Regions from separate parts of the Burkholderia cenocepacia genome, predicted to be linked through region 2. Evidence: riboswitches for the same ligand, from Rfam matches in the RefSeq annotation. Region 2 holds a riboswitch; the other holds the start of a gene.
The links. Region 2 has a riboswitch for thiamine pyrophosphate ahead of SY91_RS04165 (FAD-dependent oxidoreductase). Riboswitches for the same ligand answer to the same signal wherever they lie in the genome.

Region 1 (5,078 bases), 930 kb from region 2:
TCCGCAGCTTCATCGGAAACCCGTATTCCGGCGGCAGCTGGCGGCCGTCGTAATCGAATGCGAGCAACGTCTGCGGATGCAGCGCTGTCGGCATGTCGATGCTTTCGTAGTAGTCGTCCGCGCACTTGAAGCCGACGTATTTCGCGTGCGTGTCGGCGCCAGCGCGCGCGAGGAATGCGCCGAACGGCGTGCCGCCCCAGCGGCCGATCGCACTCCACCCTTCCACGCAGATATGCCGCGTGATCTGTTCCGCGTGCGGCAGCGCGCGAAGCTCGTCGAGCGTCCACACGCGCTTGCCCGTTACACGGCCGGACAGCACGAGGCGGTAGGTCGACTCGTCGACGTGCCGCACTTCGTCGATCCCGTAGTACGCGTTGAACGGAAACGGCCGCGTGATATCGGCTTCGGTGTAGGTCGGCGCGAGCCGGTCGGGATTGAACAGCCACGCCTGCACGCGATCGTTCATGCGCGACACTTTCTCAAGGAACGTGTTGACCGACGCGTCGTCCTGCAGCGTGCAGCCGGTCAGCATCGCGAGGCCGCCGAGCGTCAGCACGCGCCGGTTGAAGAGCCGTCGCGACGGCATCTCGAGCTCGCGGCGCACGTCGAGCTCGAGCGATTTCCGGTCGAGCGTCCAGCGCGGCGCGTCGCGGTTTTTTTCGGATTCCGACATGATGAGTTCCTTCGCCCGCGTCGCGCGGGTCAGCGGCCGCGCAGCATCGCGAGCAGCGAGCGCGGCACCAGCAACGCCATCGCGACGTGGACGACGACGAATGCGACCAGCAGCGCCATCGCCCAGAAGTGCACGATGCGCGCGTTGTCGTAACCGCCGAACAGCTCGCGCAGCAGCGGAAATTGCACCGATTTCCAGATCGTGAGCCCCGACAGCACCAGCACGACGAGATCGACGATCGCGGTCAGGTACGCGGCACGCTGCACCGCGTTGTAGACGCTCAGGTCGTCGTGCGACAGCCGCCCGCCGAGCGCCGCGCGCACGTCGCGCCACACCGACGCAGGCGTCACGGGCAGCAACTTGCGCGCGAAGCGCCCCGTCGCGATCGACATCGCGAGATAGAACAGCCCGTTGCCGACCAGCAGCCACATCGCAGCGAAATGCCATTGCAGCGCGCCGCCGAGCCAGCCGCCGAGCGTGATGCCGTGCGCGAACGTGAACGCCGGATAGATCGGCGACGCATCGTAGATGCGCCAGCCCGACAACGCCATCAGGATCGCCGCGAGCGCGTTGAGCCAGTGGCTCGCGCGCACCCACCGCGGATGGATCGTCGGCGCGGGCGGCGGCACGTTCGTGCGATCGGTGACAGGAACCGTTTGCATGATGAAGACTCCCGGGATGATGCAGCGGGAGGCGACGTGTGCCGGTAACCGGCCGGCCGCGCCCCGCCCGCATTCGTCAGTTCGACGGGCTCATGGCGTCTTTCTTCATCGCATCGCCCTTCTTCATCGCGTCGTGGCCCATCGCATCCTTCTTCATCGCGTGCTTCTTCATGCCGTCCTTCTTCATCGCGCCGTCCTTGGCCATCGCATCGTCCTTGGCCATCGCGTCGTGGCCCATCGCGTCCTTCGACATCGACGTGCCGTCCTTCGACATGGCGTCGCTCTGCGCATGGGCGCCCGTTGCGATCGTGGCAAGTGCGGCGACGCAGGCGGCGAGGAATACGTTTTTCATGACATCTCTCCGATACATGGGTTTGGGAGCCGAATAGACGGAGCACACCGCCGGAAATGACAGCGATGTCAAAAAAATTGTAGACGCCGAAAATGAAGACGCGAATGCTGCACCGCCTGGCGCTATCCGGCCCGGCCGGGACGCCGTTCGGCAGTCGGGATTGCTGCGGTGCACCCTGCCCGGTTCGCCGGCCGCGATCCGGCCGCCGCCCGGCGGCATCGGCTTCGCACCCGGTTGAAACCACCGCCAAGCCGGTGTATCGTGTGCCCTTGCTAACGCGGGGGTCCTGCAATGCGTTCGGTCAAACAACCGGCATTGCGGGTGAGAAATACCCTTTGAACCTGATCTGGATAATGCCAGCGCAGGGAAGCGTACGGATTTCGCCGCCATCCTTCTGACGAAATCCGCCGCCTCACCAAGCCTCGTCTCCTGCTTAGCTCGAGCCCCACATTCGTCAAGGGCTCCGGGCAAGCGCCGCAGCGCCTGTCCGGCGCCCGCACAGGAGATTGCATGAACGCCAATCCGAAGTTTCTGTCTGCCGACGCGCACGTCGACGCCGCCGCCGTCGCGCCGCTGCCCAATTCGCGAAAGGTCTATGTAACCGGCTCGCAGCCCGACATCCGCGTGCCGATGCGCGAAATCACGCAAGCCGACACGCCGACCGGCTTCGGCGGCGAGAAGAATCCGCCGATCTACGTGTACGACACGTCGGGCCCCTACACCGATCCGGACGCGAAGATCGACATCCGCGCGGGCCTGCCCGCACTGCGCCAGCGCTGGATCGAGGCGCGCGGCGACACCGAGGTGCTCCCCGGCCTGTCGAGCCAGTACGGCCTCGAACGCGCGGCCGATCCGGCCACGGCCGAACTTCGCTTTCCAGGCCTGCACCGCAATCCGCGCCGTGCGCAGCCCGGCAAGAACGTCACGCAGATGCACTACGCGCGTCAGGGCATCATCACGCCGGAAATGGAATACATCGCGATCCGCGAGAACCAGCGCCGCGCCGAGTACATCGAGAGCCTGAAGTCGAGCGGCCCGAACGGCGCGAAGCTCGCCGCGATGATGGGCCGCCAGCATCCGGGCCACGCATTCGGCGCCGCGGCCTTCGGCGCGAACGCGCTCGCCGAGATCACGCCGGAATTCGTGCGCGACGAAGTCGCGCGCGGCCGCGCGATCATCCCGGCGAACATCAACCACCCGGAATCCGAGCCGATGATCATCGGCCGCAACTTCCTCGTGAAGATCAACGCGAACATCGGCAACTCGGCCGTCACGTCGTCGATCGGCGAGGAAGTCGACAAGATGACGTGGGCGATCCGCTGGGGCGGCGACACGGTGATGGATCTGTCGACCGGCAAGCACATCCATGAAACGCGCGAGTGGATCATCCGCAACAGCCCGGTGCCGATCGGCACGGTGCCGATCTACCAGGCGCTCGAAAAGGTCAACGGCAAGGCCGAGGACCTCACCTGGGAAATCTTCCGCGACACGCTGATCGAGCAGGCCGAGCAAGGCGTCGACTACTTCACGATCCACGCGGGCGTGCGCCTGCAGTACGTGCCGCTCACCGCGAACCGGATGACGGGCATCGTGTCGCGCGGCGGCTCGATCATGGCGAAGTGGTGCCTCGCGCATCACAAGGAAAGCTTCCTGTACGAACACTTCGAAGAGATCTGCGAGATCATGAAGGCGTACGACGTGAGCTTCTCGCTCGGCGACGGCCTGCGTCCCGGCTCGATCTACGACGCGAACGACGAAGCGCAGCTCGGCGAACTGAAGACGCTCGGCGAACTCACGCAGATCGCGTGGAAGCACGACGTGCAGGTGATGATCGAAGGCCCCGGCCACGTGCCGATGCAGTTGATCAAGGAGAACATGGATCTCCAGCTCGACTGGTGCAAGGAAGCGCCGTTCTACACGCTCGGGCCGCTGACCACCGACATCGCGCCGGGTTACGACCACATCACGTCGGGCATCGGCGCCGCGATGATCGGCTGGTTCGGCACCGCGATGCTGTGCTACGTGACGCCGAAGGAACACCTCGGGCTGCCGAACAAGGACGACGTGAAGGAAGGCATCATCACGTACAAGCTCGCCGCGCACGCCGCGGACCTCGCCAAGGGCCACCCGGGCGCGCAGGTGCGCGACAACGCGCTGTCGAAGGCGCGCTTCGAGTTCCGCTGGGAAGACCAGTTCAACATCGGTCTCGACCCGGACAAGGCGCGCGAATTCCACGACGAGACGCTGCCGAAGGATTCCGCCAAGGTCGCGCACTTCTGCTCGATGTGCGGCCCGCACTTCTGCTCGATGAAGATCACGCAGGACGTGCGCGAGTTCGCGGCGCAGCAGGGCGTGTCAGAAACCGAAGCGCTGAAGAAAGGGATGGAGGTCAAGGCGGTCGAGTTCGTGAAGACCGGCGCCGAGATCTACCACCGTCAGTAAGCGCGCGGCGAGCCGCACCGGCTCGCGTCGCGATGCACGAAGCCCGCTTTCGAGCGGGCTTTTTTTGCGTGCCGAGCGCCTGTTGCGCATCCCGTGTGCCTGCCAATCCGGTGCGAAACAATTGATTACGAAACCGCGCGGGCCTTAACAAGTCCTTACAGCAGCGTCGCGGGACGGCGCGTAGATTGAAGTCATGCGCGGCCGCCAGCCGGTCGTGCGCCTTCCGTTCACTACCACAAGGACAACGATCATGAACTCGATTCGGCGTTTTGGGGTATGCGCTCTTCTCGTTGCGACCGTGGCCAGCCTGTCGGCCTGCGATTCGATGTCGCGACGCCAGCGCGATACGGCAATCGGTGCGGGTGTCGGCGGCGTGGCCGGCGCGGCGATCGGCGGCAACGCGCTGTCGACGCTGGGCGGCGCGGCGGCCGGCGGCATCATCGGTAACCAGGTCGGCAAGTAACGAGCGCGACATCGGCCGGTTGGGCGTCGCTCAGTTGCTGGCCAGTCGGTTCAACGGCGTTTCCGCGGTGCGGAAGCGCCGTTTTCGTATGTTTCGCATGCCGTGCCGCAAAGGCGCGTCCGCGCCGCCCGGAAATGATCGGTTACCGTTTTTCATACCGTGTCATCGGTACGCGGCCTAAGCTTGAAGCATCTGCCGATGGCCGGCTCCGCCGGAGACACATCATGAACAGGACCTTCGTCGCCGCAGCGCTCGCCTGCACGACGCTTGCCGGCTGCTACTACCCCTACGGCTACTATCCGGGCGGCTATTACACGGCGGTGCCGGTACAGCCCGCGCCCGTGTATGTCGATCCGGCCCCCGCCTATTACTATCCGGCGCCGGCGTATGCGCCCGCGTGGGGCGGCTACTGGGGCCCGGCGTTGTCGCTCAATTTCGGTTTCGGCGGACGCGGCGGCTGGCGTCATCACTGATCTGAGCGGCCGT
Region 2 (5,078 bases):
CGCGACGCGTTCGAGGTGCGCGGCGCGTGCGTTCACGCGGCGACCTTGTCGTCGCTGCCCACGCGCTCGACGTTGATCGTGCCGACGTGGAACGCGGCCAGCGACTCGCGGTGCGCGATGCTGACGATCGCGGCCTTCGGCAGCCGTTCGGCGAACAGGTGATAGAGGCGGGCTTCGTTGTCGGCGTCGAGCGCGCTGGTCGCTTCGTCGAGGAACAGGAAGTCGGGCTTGTGCAGCAGCACGCGCGCGCCGGCCAGGCGCTGCTGCTCGCCCGGCGACAGCACGCGGGTCCAGTGCGCGGTCTCGTCGAGGCGCTCGACGTAATCCTCGAGGCGGCACGCGCGCAGCGCATCGCGGCACGCTTCGTCGCTGAACGTGTCGGGCGTCGCCGGGTAGGTAAGCGCGGCCTTGAGCGTGCCGATCGGCAAATAGCTGGTTTGCGGCACGAACATCATCCGCGCGCCGACCGGCGCGTCGATCGCGCCGTCGCCGAACGGCCACAGGCCCGCGAGCGCGCGCATGAACGTACTCTTGCCGGAACCCGACTTGCCGATCACGAGCCAGCGCGAGCCGGGCTCGATCGTGACGTCGCCGATGTTCGCGAGCGCGTTGCCGTTCGGCAGCGCGAGCTTGAGCGACGACGTCGACAGCTTCGCGGCGTCGATGTAGTGCAGGTTGATGCCGCCGTGCTCGGTCGCGGGCGACAGGCTTTCCTTCAGGTGCGACGTGCCCATCACACGCTTGAATTCGCGCAGACGGTTGACGGTGGCGCGCCATTCGACGAGGGTCGAGTAGCTGTTGATGAACCACGAGAACGAGTCGCTGACGGTGCCGAACGCGGACGAGATCTGCATCAGCACGCCGAACGAGAACGCACCGGCAAAGTAGCGCGGCGCCGCGACGACGAGCGGGAAGATGATCGCGATCTGCCCGTAGAAACTCAGCACGAACGTGAGCCGCTTCGTGTACTTCATCACGCGCCACCAGTTGTCGCGGATGCGCGTGAAGAGGGTCTGCGCGTTGCCGGCCTCGGTCTTCTCGCCGTCGTAGAACGCGATCTGCTCGGCGTTCTCGCGCACGCGGATCAGCCCGAAGCGGAAATCGGCCTCGACGCGCTGCTGCTGGTAGTTGATCGACACGAGCGGATGGCCGACCTTCTGGATGATCAGCGAGCCGACCACCGCGTACAGCGCGGCCGCCCACACCATGTAGCCGGGAATCGCGATCGGCGTCGCGCCGAGCGTGAACGTCAGCGCGCCGGCGAGCGACCACAGGATCGTGATGAACGACACGAGCGTGACGACCGTCGACAGCAGGTCGAGCGACAGCGCGAGCGTCGTGGTCGCGAACGACTGGAGGTCGTCGGTGATCCGCTGGTCGGGGTTGTCGGCGAGGCGGTCACGTTCGATCCGGTAGAACGCGCGATCGCCGAGCCACTGACCGAGGAAGCGGTCGGTGAGCCACTGGCGCCAGCGGAAGCCGAGCATCTGCCGCAGGTAGCGGCCGTACACGGCGAGGATGATGAACGCGAAGGCGAGCGCGGAGAACTGCATCAGCAGGTTCGGGAAGTCGTGAACGTCCTTCGACTGCAGCGCGTTGTAGAACTGCGCGTTCCACTTGTTCAGCCGGACGTTGATCCAGACCACGCAGAGGTTGATCGCGATGATCGTGACCAGCAGGCCCCACGCGATTTTCCATTCGGACGATACCCAGTAGGGCTTGATGAGGCTCCATGCGGATACCGGGCGCTCGTCCTGCGGCGCGTCGGGTGCGGAGCGGACGGGATCGATCGATTGGGTCATGTGCTTCCTGATGATGAGCCGGCGCGCGGGCCGGGCGAAACCGGGCGTGCGCCGCGATACGGCATGCCGGGGCGCGGCGCCGACTGACGGCGGGCGTCCGGATGGTCGCCCGTGCGTCTTAAACGGCACTTAAAAACCGGCGGTGACGCGGCAACCGGCCGCTCGCGCGGCCGGCCTGCGGGCATTGTGCCAGAGCGGCGCGGCACGCCGGCGAATTTGCCGCTAGGGGGACAGTTTGCGGCGCTTTCCGCTTTTATGGTCTAATGGCCGACGACGAAACAGGGGTGCTTCGTGGCGCGGCCGGCAGATGTTCCGGGCAGCGCGGCGAGGCTGAGAAAGACCCTTCGCACCCGATCCGGGTAATACCGGCGAGGGAAGTTTCTGATCCCGCCGGGCCGCGCTGGCCGCCATCCCACATGGTCAGCGCCCGAGTCCCGCCCGGCCGGCCTTTGCTGCCGGTTTCGTCCTTTTGGGTACGCGCATTGCGCGTTACGGAAGGAATGATGGCCGCACAATCTTCAGTCTTTTGCAGGGCTTCCGCCCCGACGTCGCGTGTGTTCGCAGGCGGCGGCGCGTGTGCGTCGACGTTCGTCGCGCGTGACCGCGCGGAGGGCGCGCGATGAACGTCCGGGATACACGACCCGATTTCGCGGTGCTCGGCGGCGGCCTCGTTGGCCGCCTGATCGCATGGCGGCTCGCGGGCGACGGGCATCGCGTCGCGCTCTACGAGCGCGGCGGCCCGGACGGCGAGCAGTCGGCCGCGTGGATCGCGGCCGCGATGCTCGCGCCGCTCGCGGAAGCGGCGACCGCGGAACTGCTGATCACCGAGTTGGGCGTCGCGTCGCTCGCGCGCTGGCCGCAGTGGCTCGCGGAATTGCCCGAACCCGTCTTCTTCCAGCATCTCGGCACGCTCGTCGTCTGGCATCACGCGGACCGCGCGGAGGCGCCGCTGTTCGAGCGGCGCGTGCGCGCGAACGCGCCGGCCGAGCTGCTCGACGGCGGCTTCGTGACGCTCGCCGGTGCGCAGGTCGACGCCGCGGAACCCGTGCTCGCGGGCCGCTTCGCGCGCGGGCTGATGTTGCCGCGCGAAGGGCAGCTCGACAACCGCCAGGCGCTGCGCGCGCTCGCGGCGGGCCTGGCCGAACGCGGCGTCGCGCTGCACTGGCACGCGGCGGTCGACGACGCGAACCTGCCGGCCGCGCATTTCACGATCGATTGCCGCGGGCTCGGCGCGAAATCCGCGCTGCCCGCGCTGCGCGGCATCCGCGGCGAAGTCGCGCGCGTGCATGCGCCCGGCATCGGGCTCACCCGGCCCGTGCGGCTGCTGCATCCGCGCTACCCGCTGTACATCGCGCCGAAACAGGACGATCTCTATGTGATCGGCGCGACCGAGGTGGAGGGCGAGGACATGTCGCCCGTCAGCGTGCGTTCGGCGCTCGAACTGCTGAGCGCGGCGTTTTCCGTGCATCCGGCGTTCGGCGAGGCGCGCATCCTCGAACTCAACGCGCAGTGCCGGCCGACGCTGCCCGATCATCGTCCGGCGGTGATCTGGGACGGCGCGTCGACGCTCGCCGTCAACGGCCTGTACCGGCACGGCTTCATGATCGCGCCGGAAGTCGCGCAGGCGGCCGTCGTGTTCGCGCAGGCCGCGCTCGGCGGCGCACTCGGCGATGCCGACGCGTTCGCCGCATGGCGCGACGCCGCTCGCTGGCCGACGCTGCTTCATCACCGCAACGACGCGCGCCAGCCAGCCTGATGCGCGCCGCAGACCGAATCCGACCCAGCCTCATGGATATCCAGATCAATCAACAGACCCTGACGTTGCCCGACGGTGCGACCGTGGCCGACGCGCTGGCCGCATACGGCGCGCGTCCGCCGTACGCGGTGGCGCTGAACGGCAACTTCGTCGCGCGCACGCAGCATGCGGCGCGCTCGCTCGCGGCGGGCGACCGGCTCGACGTCGTGCACCCCGTCGCGGGCGGCTGAGCGCCGCCGGTTCGTCCCCGCTCTTCCAGGAAAACGACATGACGTCCCACCCCTCCGCCGACGCGCTGACGCTGTACGGTGAAACCTTCGCAAGCCGCGTGCTGCTCGGCACGTCACGCTATCCGTCGCTGCAATCGCTGTCCGATTCGATCGCCGCGTCGCGCCCCGGGATGGTGACGGTCGCGCTGCGCCGGCAGATGACGGGCGGCACGGCCGAAGCCGGCTTCTTCGACCTGCTCAAGCGCCACGCGGTGCCGCTGCTGCCGAATACGGCCGGTTGCCAGACCGTCGCCGAAGCCGTGACGACCGCGCACATGGCGCGCGAGGTCTTCGACACCGACTGGATCAAGCTCGAACTGATCGGCGACGACTACACGCTGCAGCCCGACCCGGTCGGGCTGATCGAAGCGGCCGCGCAACTGGTCAAGGACGGCTTCAAGGTGCTGCCGTACTGCACCGAGGATCTCGTGATCGGCCGGCGCCTGCTCGACGTCGGCTGCGAGGCGCTGATGCCGTGGGGCGCGCCGATCGGCACCGGCAAGGGCGTCGTGAATCCGTACGGGCTGCGCGTGCTGCGCGAACGGTTGCCGGACGTGCCGCTGATCGTCGACGCGGGGCTCGGCGTGCCGTCGCACGCGTGCCAGGTGATGGAGTGGGGCTTCGACGGCGTGCTGCTGAATACGGCGGTGTCGCAGGCCACGCACCCGGAAATCATGGCAAGAGCGTTCGCGCAGGGCGTCGAGGCGGGCCGCGCCGCGTATCTCGCCGGTCCGATGGACGCGCGCGACACCGCGCATGCGAGCACGCCGGTGGTCGGGATGCCGTTCTGGCACCAGGACGGAGGCGGCGCATGAGCGCGGCGCGCTTCGCCGATGCGTTCTGGCCGCCGGCCGACGAGCTGGCCGAAGCGGCCGAGCGGATTCGCGCGCGGCTCGGCGACTGGCCTGAGGGCGCGGCGCCGTGGCGGCTCTGCGTGGCGGCGCCCGACGTGCCGGCCGACGGCGACGTGCTGATCGTGTCGGCCGGCGACCGTGCCGCGCAGGCGCGCGCATCGGCCGTGTCGCGGCCTGCGTCGCCCGATGCGGTGGCGATCGAATTCGACGAGCAGGGCGCCGTGCTGCATGCGGCGGGCGTGCGTTACGCGCTCGACGCCGCGCATCCGCTCGCGGACGACTGGATCGCGGCGCTCGCCGCGTTCCTCGATTGCGGCTTCGCGCCGGTCGACGCGCTGGTGCTCGCGCTGGCGTGGCGCGACGGCGACGAGACGCGCGCCGCCGACGCATGGCCGGT

Region 1: another riboswitch for thiamine pyrophosphate. It lies ahead of thiC (phosphomethylpyrimidine synthase ThiC); the one in region 2 lies ahead of SY91_RS04165 (FAD-dependent oxidoreductase).

The regions. Positions count from the first base shown of each region.
Region 1 covers NZ_CP060039.1:1,813,459-1,818,536, reverse strand. Annotated here, with positions in the region: gene SY91_RS08595 (molybdopterin-dependent oxidoreductase) at 1-673, opposite strand, end outside; gene SY91_RS08590 (cytochrome b/b6 domain-containing protein) at 703-1,335, opposite strand; gene SY91_RS08585 (pentapeptide MXKDX repeat protein) at 1,412-1,687, opposite strand; TPP riboswitch at 1,957-2,073, shown strand; gene thiC (phosphomethylpyrimidine synthase ThiC) at 2,198-4,129, shown strand; gene SY91_RS08575 (glycine zipper 2TM domain-containing protein) at 4,380-4,592, shown strand; gene SY91_RS08570 (hypothetical protein) at 4,817-5,065, shown strand.
Region 2 covers NZ_CP060039.1:887,499-892,576, forward strand. Annotated here, with positions in the region: gene SY91_RS04155 (SDR family NAD(P)-dependent oxidoreductase) at 1-36, opposite strand, end outside; gene SY91_RS04160 (ABC transporter ATP-binding protein/permease) at 33-1,802, opposite strand; TPP riboswitch at 2,073-2,196, shown strand; gene SY91_RS04165 (FAD-dependent oxidoreductase) at 2,422-3,558, shown strand; gene thiS (sulfur carrier protein ThiS) at 3,591-3,788, shown strand; gene SY91_RS04175 (thiazole synthase) at 3,827-4,642, shown strand; gene thiE (thiamine phosphate synthase) at 4,639-5,078, shown strand, end outside.